One region of the Bradyrhizobium sp. LCT2 genome, then DNA from elsewhere that is predicted to be linked to it. Evidence: predicted binding sites of a transcription regulator. Region 1 holds the regulator's gene; each other region holds the start of a gene.
What was found. Region 1 encodes PhoB, which activates phosphate uptake and scavenging genes when phosphate is short. Its sites were predicted from a motif close to TGTCATNNANCTGTCAT; they were not measured.
Positions count from the first base shown of each region.

Region 2: a site for PhoB is predicted at 1,081-1,097, ahead of EI171_RS40520 (YdcH family protein). Genes of this name have one in related genera too.
Region 3: a site for PhoB is predicted at 746-762, ahead of phnC (phosphonate ABC transporter ATP-binding protein). Genes of this name have one in related genera too.
Region 4: a site for PhoB is predicted at 1,284-1,300, ahead of ugpB (sn-glycerol-3-phosphate ABC transporter substrate-binding protein UgpB). Genes of this name have one in related genera too.

Region 1 covers NZ_CP034432.1:1,544,989-1,547,175, reverse strand. The annotation lists gene EI171_RS07915 (GcrA family cell cycle regulator) at 1-343, shown strand, start outside; gene phoB (phosphate regulon transcriptional regulator PhoB) at 577-1,284, opposite strand; gene phoU (phosphate signaling complex protein PhoU) at 1,307-2,023, opposite strand; gene pstB (phosphate ABC transporter ATP-binding protein PstB) at 2,035-2,187, opposite strand, start outside.
Region 2 covers NZ_CP034432.1:8,579,501-8,581,687, reverse strand. The annotation lists gene EI171_RS40535 (hypothetical protein) at 19-270, opposite strand; gene EI171_RS40530 (hypothetical protein) at 293-505, opposite strand; gene EI171_RS40525 (YdcH family protein) at 647-853, opposite strand; gene EI171_RS40520 (YdcH family protein) at 1,182-1,364, shown strand; gene EI171_RS40515 (NAD(P)/FAD-dependent oxidoreductase) at 1,587-2,187, opposite strand, start outside.
Region 3 covers NZ_CP034432.1:155,462-157,648, reverse strand. The annotation lists gene EI171_RS01610 (alpha-D-ribose 1-methylphosphonate 5-triphosphate diphosphatase) at 1-43, opposite strand, end outside; gene EI171_RS01605 (chloramphenicol acetyltransferase) at 40-699, opposite strand; gene phnC (phosphonate ABC transporter ATP-binding protein) at 873-1,682, shown strand; gene phnD (phosphonate ABC transporter substrate-binding protein) at 1,747-2,187, shown strand, end outside.
Region 4 covers NZ_CP034432.1:1,148,888-1,151,074, forward strand. The annotation lists gene ugpB (sn-glycerol-3-phosphate ABC transporter substrate-binding protein UgpB) at 1-1,229, opposite strand, end outside; gene EI171_RS06185 (CaiB/BaiF CoA-transferase family protein) at 1,602-2,187, opposite strand, start outside.

The sequences.
Region 1 (2,187 bases):
ATCGGCGGCTCCGCGGCCGCGCAAGGCGCGCCCCGCGCAGCACATGATGCGGGTGAGCCGCCCCATTGCGCGCGGCAACACCGCGCTGGCGCAGGCCTTCGAGGTCGAGGTGGAGGCCGAACCGGTCACCTACGACAACGTGGTGCCGATGAGCCAGCGGCTGTCGCTGCTGGAGCTGAACGAGGCGACCTGCCACTGGCCGGTCGGCGATCCCTCGAGCCCGGATTTCTTCTTCTGCGGCGGCAGGGCGCTGTCGGGCCTGCCCTACTGCGCGCAGCACTCGCGCGTGGCATATCAGCCCGCCGCGGATCGCCGGCGCGCACCGGCGAAGCCCTCGCGGTGAGTTTGTCGCTCTAGCTGATTGCAAAGACGGCGCCGTCACGCGATGACGGATCGACACACTCCGATGTCGTCCCGGCGAAGGCCGGGACCCATAACCACCAGCAGATGTGGTTACGGGGACACGGAGTTACCCTTGTCGCGCAAACAATTGCGCCCTGGGGTTATGGGTCCCGGCCTTCGCCGGGACGACACCGATATCGTGGCGACAGCTCGCCAAACCAACTCGCCCCTAGCTTACGTCTGCTCCGCCTTCGCAAAGCGATCATCCAGCGCGTAGCCGGCTCCGCGGACGGTGCGGATGGGATCCTGCTCGCGGCCGAGATTGAGCAGCTTGCGCAGGCGGCCGATGTGGACGTCGACGGTGCGCTCGTCGATGTAGATGTCGCGGCCCCAGACGCTGTCGAGCAGCTGCTCGCGCGAGAACACGCGGCCGGGATGCTCCAGGAAGAACTCCAAGAGGCGATATTCGGTCGGGCCGAGGTCGATCGGCCGGCCCGAGCGCGCGACGCGGCGCTTGTCGCGATCGAGCTCGATGTCGCCATAGGCCAGCACCGTTGCGAGCCGCTCCGGGCTTGCGCGCCGCAGCAGGCCCTTCACGCGCGCCAGGAGCTCCGGCACCGAGAACGGCTTGACGATGTAGTCGTCGGCGCCGGTCGCAAGACCCCGCACCCGCTCGCTCTCCTCGCCGCGCGCGGTGAGCATGATGATCGGGAGCTGCTTGGTCTCGGGCCGGGTCCGCAGCCGGCGGCACAGCTCGATGCCTGACAGTCCCGGCAGCATCCAGTCGAGTACGATCAGATCGGGGATGTGTTCCTTGAGGCGGGTGTCGGCGTCGTCGCCGCGCATCACCGTCTCCACATCATAGCCGTCGCCTTCGAGGTTGTAGCGGAGAAGCTCGGTGAGAGCTTCCTCGTCCTCAACCACCATAATGCGTGCGCCCATGGTGTCGTCGCTCCTTAAGTCTTCAGGTATTCGGGACCGTCGTGGCGAAGGTCGTCATGTCGCCCTTCGGCCGCTTGTCGGTGATCGCCTGGCCCTCGATCATGTAGAACACGGTCTCGGCGATGTTGGTGGCGTGGTCGCCGATCCGCTCGATGTTCTTGGCGCAGAACATCAGATGGATGCAGAACGAGATGTTGCGCGGATCCTCCATCATGTAGGTGAGGAGCTCGCGGAACAGCGAGGTGCAGATGGCGTCGACTTCCTCGTCGCCCTTCCACACCGCCATCGCCGCCGGCAGATCATGCGCGGCATAGGCGTCCAGCACCGACTTGACCTGCTGCTGCACGAGGTCGGTCATGTGCTCGAGGCCGCGGAACAGCTTGAGCGGATGAAAATCCGTCTCCAGCGCCGCGACGCGCTTGCCCATGTTCTTGGCGAGGTCGCCGATGCGCTCGAGATCGGTCGCAACGCGCATGGCGCCGACGATCTCGCGCAGATCGACCGCCATCGGCTGGCGGCGGGCGATGGTGAGCACGGCGCGCTCCTCGATGCGCTTCTGCAGCGCGTCGAGCTCGGTGTCGGTGGCGACGACGCGCTGGCCGAGCGCGACGTCTCGGCGGATCAGCGCGTCGACGGAATCGACGATCATGCGCTCGGCGATCCCGCCCATCTCGGCGACGAGCCGGGTGAGCTCCTGGAGGTCGGTGTCGAAGGCCTTTGCGGTATGTTCAGAACCCATGTCCCGTCTCCTCAGCCGAACCGGCCGGTGATGTAATCCTGCGTGCGCCGGTCGCTCGGCGACGTGAAGATCTTGCTGGTGTCGTCGAACTCGATCAGCTCGCCGAGATACATGAACGCGGTCTTGTCGGAGACGCGCGCCGCCTGCTGCATGTTGTGGGTGAC
Region 2 (2,187 bases), 2.4 Mb from region 1:
GCTCAAACAATAAATGCCCTACAACGTGGCCAGATCTTCCGGCACGGTGCCGAACTTGCGCAGCAGCGTCGCGTCGCCGAATTCGCCGGTCATGGGATCGCCGCTGCGGCAAAATGCGACCGCGCCGATGTGGCCGGCACCGCGCGCCAGAATTTCGGCGCGCCGCAGTGCGGCCGTCGAGGACTGACATTCCTCCGCGGCGCCCGCGACCGGCGATCCGTCGTCATCGATCAGGAAGGGCATTGCAACGTAGTAGGTGACGTCCGACATGGCGTTGCTCCGATCATCAACATCAGGCGGCGCTGCTCCGCGCCTTGCTGCGAGAGGTCTCCGGAATGCAGCCGGCTGAAATCGCCGCCTGCAATTCCTCGAGCTCCGCCTCCAGATATTCGTTGGCCATGATCAGCGCCTTGATGGTGCTGCGCAGATTGCCGTCGCACATCGCGATCGCCTGATCGCAGGCCTGTTCATAATGGCTGTTGTCCAAAAGGGCGGTTGCCGACATCTGCGTTGTCCTTGCTAGGTTCCTTGGGCGTTTCTCTGGGGCGTTTCCTGGGGGCGTCTGGCGCTTGAATGTTCCTATTTTGTTCTTTTGGAGTCAAGAGGATTCACCCGGCTCGCCCCGCCGCGAAAAGCCCGCTGGGGATCAGGCGATGATGTCGGGCGTGATCTGGTCTTCGATGAAGGCGATGCGGTCGCGCAACAACAGCTTGCGCTTCTTCAGCCGCTGTAACCGCAATAGGTCGGGGGCAGGCGATTGATGCAGTGCATCGATCGCCGCGTCGAGATCTCGGTGTTCCTGCTGCAACCGGGCGAGCTCGGCTTCGAGTTCGCTCTCGTCTTCATGGGTCATGTCTGCGGTGGCCGAAAAACCGATAGTCGTGAGATTAAGGCTGTGGATGCCCTGTGGAAATTATCGTCCTTGCGCGCCGTGACCGCAAGCGATCTCGGGCCGTCGCTCACCGATCTCTCGCAAGATATTTCAACGGTTCGCTGCGGCGCTGCGCAAGCGCATTGATATCATGGATTTTTCCCAGCGCGGTTCCTTACTCACGCTTCGTTACATATGAATTTTCAAAAATGACACGGCGACGACGGATATCCATCGACAGAACGAATCGGTGATGTACACTTCGTCGTCCGGATCGAATCCAAGGTCACCCCTACCGAGGAGGTTTCGAATGACAATTCAGGCACATCTGGTTGAATTGGAACGGAAGCATAAAACTCTCGAAAACGAATTGCACGAAGCTCTCGTGCACCTTTCAACAGACGACCTGCAAATTGTTGAGTTGAAGCGCCGGAAGTTGATGGTCAAGGACCAGATCGAGCGTCTGAAGCACACTGGCGACACGCTTCACTAGTAAACCCCGTATTCAGCGTAGAGTTTGATCGTACCCCTTCAGGCAGGGGTGAGTGCTGTTGCGCTCATCCCTGTTGGAAGATGCGAAGCCGCGCAAGGACATTTGCGCGGCTTCCGGAGCTATTTCCGTTCCGACGGAATCGGAACGGAAATAGCTCCGGCTTCTTGTTTGGACGCGTTTTCTTCTTTGCGCGAAGTGGTATCCGCTTCGCTTGAAGACGCTTCAGATATTTGCGAGCTCGGCGACGTGATCGGCGATCGCGAGCGAGGACGTCAGTCCCGGCGATTCGATGCCGAACAGGTTGATCAGGCCTGCCACGCCGTGATCGCGCGGACCCTGCATCAGGAAATCCTGCGTGGCGACCGCCGGCGGCACGATCTTCGGGCGGATGCCCGAATAGCTCGGCATCAACGCGCCGTCAGGCAGCGTCGGCCAGTATCTCCGGATCGCCGGATAGAAGCGCTCGGCGCGTGACGGATCGACCTCGTAGTTGATCGTCTCGATCCACTCGACGTCAGGGCCGAAACGCGCCTGCCCCGCCATGTCCAGCGTCAGATGCACGCCGAGGCCGCCGGGCTCGGGCACCGGATAGATCAAGTGCGAGAACGGCGCCTTGGCGTTGCAGCTGAAGTAATTTCCCTTGGCCAGATAGGCCGGCGGAATCCGGTCCAGCGGCATGCCGTCGATATTGCGCGCCACCGTTGTCGCCGCGAGGCCCGCAGCGTTGACGAGGAGGCTGCATTGCAGCGCCATCGGTGCCGCGCCGCCGGCCTCGACCTCGATCACGCCGGCGGCCGCCTTGGCACGGATCAGCGGGGTGTGA
Region 3 (2,187 bases), 1.4 Mb from region 1:
TGCCGATCAGGGCCCGGCCGCCCTCAAGGAAAATGTCTGTCACGCGACCGCGCTTCGTTTGCTGGCAGGGGAGTGTGCCCGTGCTTCATACGTGGAGAGAAAATCTTCAATCCCGAGCCTGCGGAAATCGGGCAGGGCTTCACGCAATTTGTCGTGATCCCAGTCCCACCAGGCGAGCCGCGCAAGCCGTCCGGCGATCTCTTCCGAGAAGCGCCGCCTTACGATCCGCGCGGGATTGCCGGCGACGATGGTGTAGGCGGGCACGTCCTTGGTGACGATGGCGCCGGCCGCGATCACCGCGCCGGTGCCGATGTTACGGCCGGGCAGCACGATCGCGCCATGGCCGATCCAGGCGTCGTGGCCGATATGGACGTGATGCTGGCGCCGCCAGTCGAAGAACTCCGTGTCGTCGCTCTCGCCGGGGAAGTAGGCGCTGGAACGATAGGTGAAGTGCGCCTGCGTCGCGCGATGCATCGGATGATTGCCGGGGTTGATACGCGTCATCGCCGCGATCGAGCAGAATTTCCCGATCGTGGTGTAGGTGATCTGCGAATCGTTCACGACATAGGAGTAATCGCCCATCGTCACTTCATGCAGGATCGTGCGCGCGCCGACCTCGGTATAGGCGCCGAGCCGGGTCTCGTGCAGCTTGGCCGAGGGATCGATGGTCGGTTGGACTGAAAGGGCTTTGCCGGCCATGTCGTATCCGAAGCGTGAGGGCGGGCATTCCTCTTCGAGCGGCTCGATGACAATGTCATGACGCAGCGATGACAGGGGATGAGGTGTGTTGGATCGCCGCACCGCAACGTGCATGTCACACAAGTGTCAAGCGTCGGCGTTAGCGGTGGGTCCCAGCTACTCTGGAGCCCTGCATGCTGGTGGTTGAAGGTCTGACGTGCCGCTTTGGCGCAAAAGCCGCGGTGGACGACGCTTCGTTTCAAATTTCCCCCGGCGGATTCGTCGGCGTGATCGGACGATCCGGCGCCGGCAAGTCCACCCTGCTGCGGACCATCAACCGCCTGGTGACGCCGACGCAGGGCCGCATCCTGTTCGACGGCCTCGACGTCACCGCGCTGCGCGGCAGGGAGCTGCGGCAGTGGCGGGCGCGCTCGGCGATGATCTTCCAGCAGTTCAACCTCGTCGGTCGGCTCGATGTTCTCACCAACGTCCTGATGGGGCGCCTCGCGACGATGCCGGCCTGGCGCTCGCTGTCGCAGACCTGGCCCGAACACGACAAGGCGCTGGCGATGTCCGCGCTCGAACAGTTCGATATCGCCGCGCTCGCCGCGCAGCGCGCCGACCAGCTCTCCGGCGGCCAGCAACAGCGCGTCGCGATCGCCCGCGCGCTGGTGCAGCAGCCCGACATCATTCTCGCCGACGAGCCGATCGCTTCGCTCGACCCGCGCAACACCAAGATCGTGATGGATGCGCTGCTGCGCATCAACAAGCATTTCGGCATCACCGTGCTCTGCAATTTGCATTCGCTCGACCTGGCGCGCAGCTATTGCGACCGCCTGATCGGGATGGCGCAGGGCCGTGTCGTGTTCGACGGCGCACCGTCTGCGCTGACCGATCACGTCGCGCGCGAGCTCTACGATCTCGAAGCCACCGACGTCATGGGCGGCTCGCCCGTGCCGGCGCCCGAAGGCATTCCGGCGCTTGGAACGGCGGCCGCCGCCTGAGCCGCATCGCTTCTGTCGTTGCCAATTTTTGCGTCAACCGACCCCAACCGATGAAGAGGGTATCATGATCACTCGCAGATTAGTTCTTGCCGGCGCCGCCGCGCTCGCATTCACGACCTCGGCCTCCGCCGACGACTGGAAAGCCAAATATCCCGAGCTGACCTTCGCGGTCATTCCGGCGGAAAACGCCTCGGGCGTGACCGAGCGCTGGGCGCCGTTCATGAGCTATCTCTCCAAGGAATTGGGCGTGAAGGTCACGCTGCGCATCGCCAATGACTACGCCGCCGTCATCGAAGGCCAGCGCGCCGGCAACATCCATATCGCCAGCTACGGCTCGGCCTCGTTCGCCCGCGCCCGCCTGACCGGCGTCAAGACCGACGCCTTTGCCAACGATATCAACGCCGACGGCTCGACCGGCTACTATTCGGTGTTCTTCGTCAAGGCGAGCAGCCCCTACAAGAGCATCGACCAGCTCAAGGGCAAGAACCTCGGCCTCGTCGACCCG
Region 4 (2,187 bases), 400 kb from region 1:
CCGGCCAGCGCCTGCTCGATCTCTTCCGACCAGACGTCACGCAGCTGCACCATGTTGCCGAGGCGCAGACCGCGCGAGTTCTCGGTCGGCTCCTTGTTGATCAGCTCGAGCAGCGGGGTCTCGAGATAGGGCTGGTCCTTGTAGAAGCCCTCGGCCTTGGCCTTCTCATAGGCCGCCTTGGTGATCGGCAGATAGCCGGAGGCCTTGTGGATGTAGACCTGGCGATCGGTGTCGGAGAGGAACGTCAGGAATTTTGCGACGCCCTTGTATTCCTCGGCCGACTTGCCGCCCATGACCCAGAGCGAGGCGCCGCCGATGATCGAGTTCTGCGGCGCGCCCTTGACGTCGGGATAATAGGGCATCGGCACGGCGTTGAAGTTGAACTTGGCCTGTGCCTTGACGTTGCCGAAGAAGGCCGACGACGTCAGGTAGATCGCGCACTCACCCGAGGTGAAGCGGCCTTCGCCGGTGTTGGTGCGGCCGGCGTAGTCGTAGGTCTTGTCCTTCTGAAGTTCGACCAGCTTCTCGAGATGCTTGACCTGGAGCGGGCCGTTGAACTCGAGCTTGGTGTCGAAGCCGTCGAGGCCGTTCGCCTTGGTCGAGAGCGGCACGTTGTGCCAGGCGGAGAGCTGCTCGAGGTTGACCCAGGTGATCCATGAGCCGGAGAAGCCGCAGGTCGGATGACCGTTGTCGTGCAGCTTCTTGGCGACCTCGAACACTTCGGGCCAGGTCTTCGGGATCTCGGCGTTGACCTTCTTGAACTCGTCGAGGTTGACCCACATCACGGTCGAGGACGAGTTGAAGGGGAACGACAGCATCTCGCCCTTCGACGTGGAGTAGTAGCCGGTGATGGCGGGCAGATAGATCTTGGGATCGAACTTCTCGCCGGCGTCGGCCATCAGCTTGTAGACGGGCTTCACGGCGCCGGTCGCGGCCATCATGGTCGCGGTGCCGACTTCGAACACCTGCATGATGTGAGGCGCGTTGCCGGCACGGAACGCGGCGATGCCCGCGTTCATCGTGTCGGGATAGTTGCCCTTGTAGGTCGGGATGACCTTGTAGTCGCTCTGCGACGCGTTGAAGTCGGTGGCAAGCTTGACGATGACGTCGTTGTTGGCGCCGGTCATCGCGTGCCACCACTGGATTTCGGTCACGGCCAGGGCCGGCGAGGCCGACATGCCGACCGTGATTGCAAATGCGGCAGCCGCCCCAAAGTGTCGAAGTGCCATCAAGAAAACCTCCCTTGGCCGTCAATAAAGAAGCGCTTGCGCTAGCAGCGCCATATGACGTTCACATGACTGTGTAAGCGGCCGAAACGAAAGCGGCAAGCGCTGGAAAAGGGAAGCCGTCAAATAGGCGAATGCGACGCGGACAGCCTCGTCCGTTCGCGCTGCACACGCGTGGGTCGCGCCGCAGTGCGGCATTGCTCGTGTGAGGTCGACGATCAGGCCGCGGGCTCCAAAACCTCTCCCGCTTGCGGGAGAGGTCGCGCCGAAGGCGCGGGGGTGAGGGCTCTCTCCTCTGGGGGATTGTCCCATTGCGGAGACACCCTCTCCCCAACCCTCTCCCGCAGGGGGGAGAGGGAGCGCAGCATCGTTGCCCTAGCGCTTGCGCTCGAGGCCGCAGACCGTGCCCTTCTCGACCATCGCGTCGATCTCGGCCTTGGAATATCCGAACTCGCCCAGCACCTCCGCCGAGTGCTGGCTGAATTTCGGCGGCAGCCGGCGCAGGCTCGGCTTGCTGCGATCGAGCCGGATCGGCGAGGCGACGCCCTTGTACCAGTCCTTCTCGATAATATCGCCGCGGTAGATCGTGTGCGGGTTCGTCAACGCCTGGTCGATCTTCTGCACCGGGCCTGCGGGCAGGCCCGCCGCGAGCAGGCGATTGCAGAGCGGCTCGGCCTCGTGCTGGCTGAACACCGCGGCAAGCTCGGCGCGCAGCGCCTCGCGATTGGCGATGCGGTCCTTGTTGCGGGCAAAGCGCGGATCGGTGCCGAGCTCGGGCTTGCCGATCTCCTTGGCGAGCTTGCGGAAGGTGCCGTCATTGCCGACGCCGATGAAGATGTTGTCGGTTTTCGTCGGGAAGATCGCGTAAGGCACGAGGTTGGGATGCTCGTTGCCGGTGAGGCCCGGCGGCTTGCCATGCATGAAATAGTTCGCGGTGTGCGGATGCATGATGGCAAGGCCG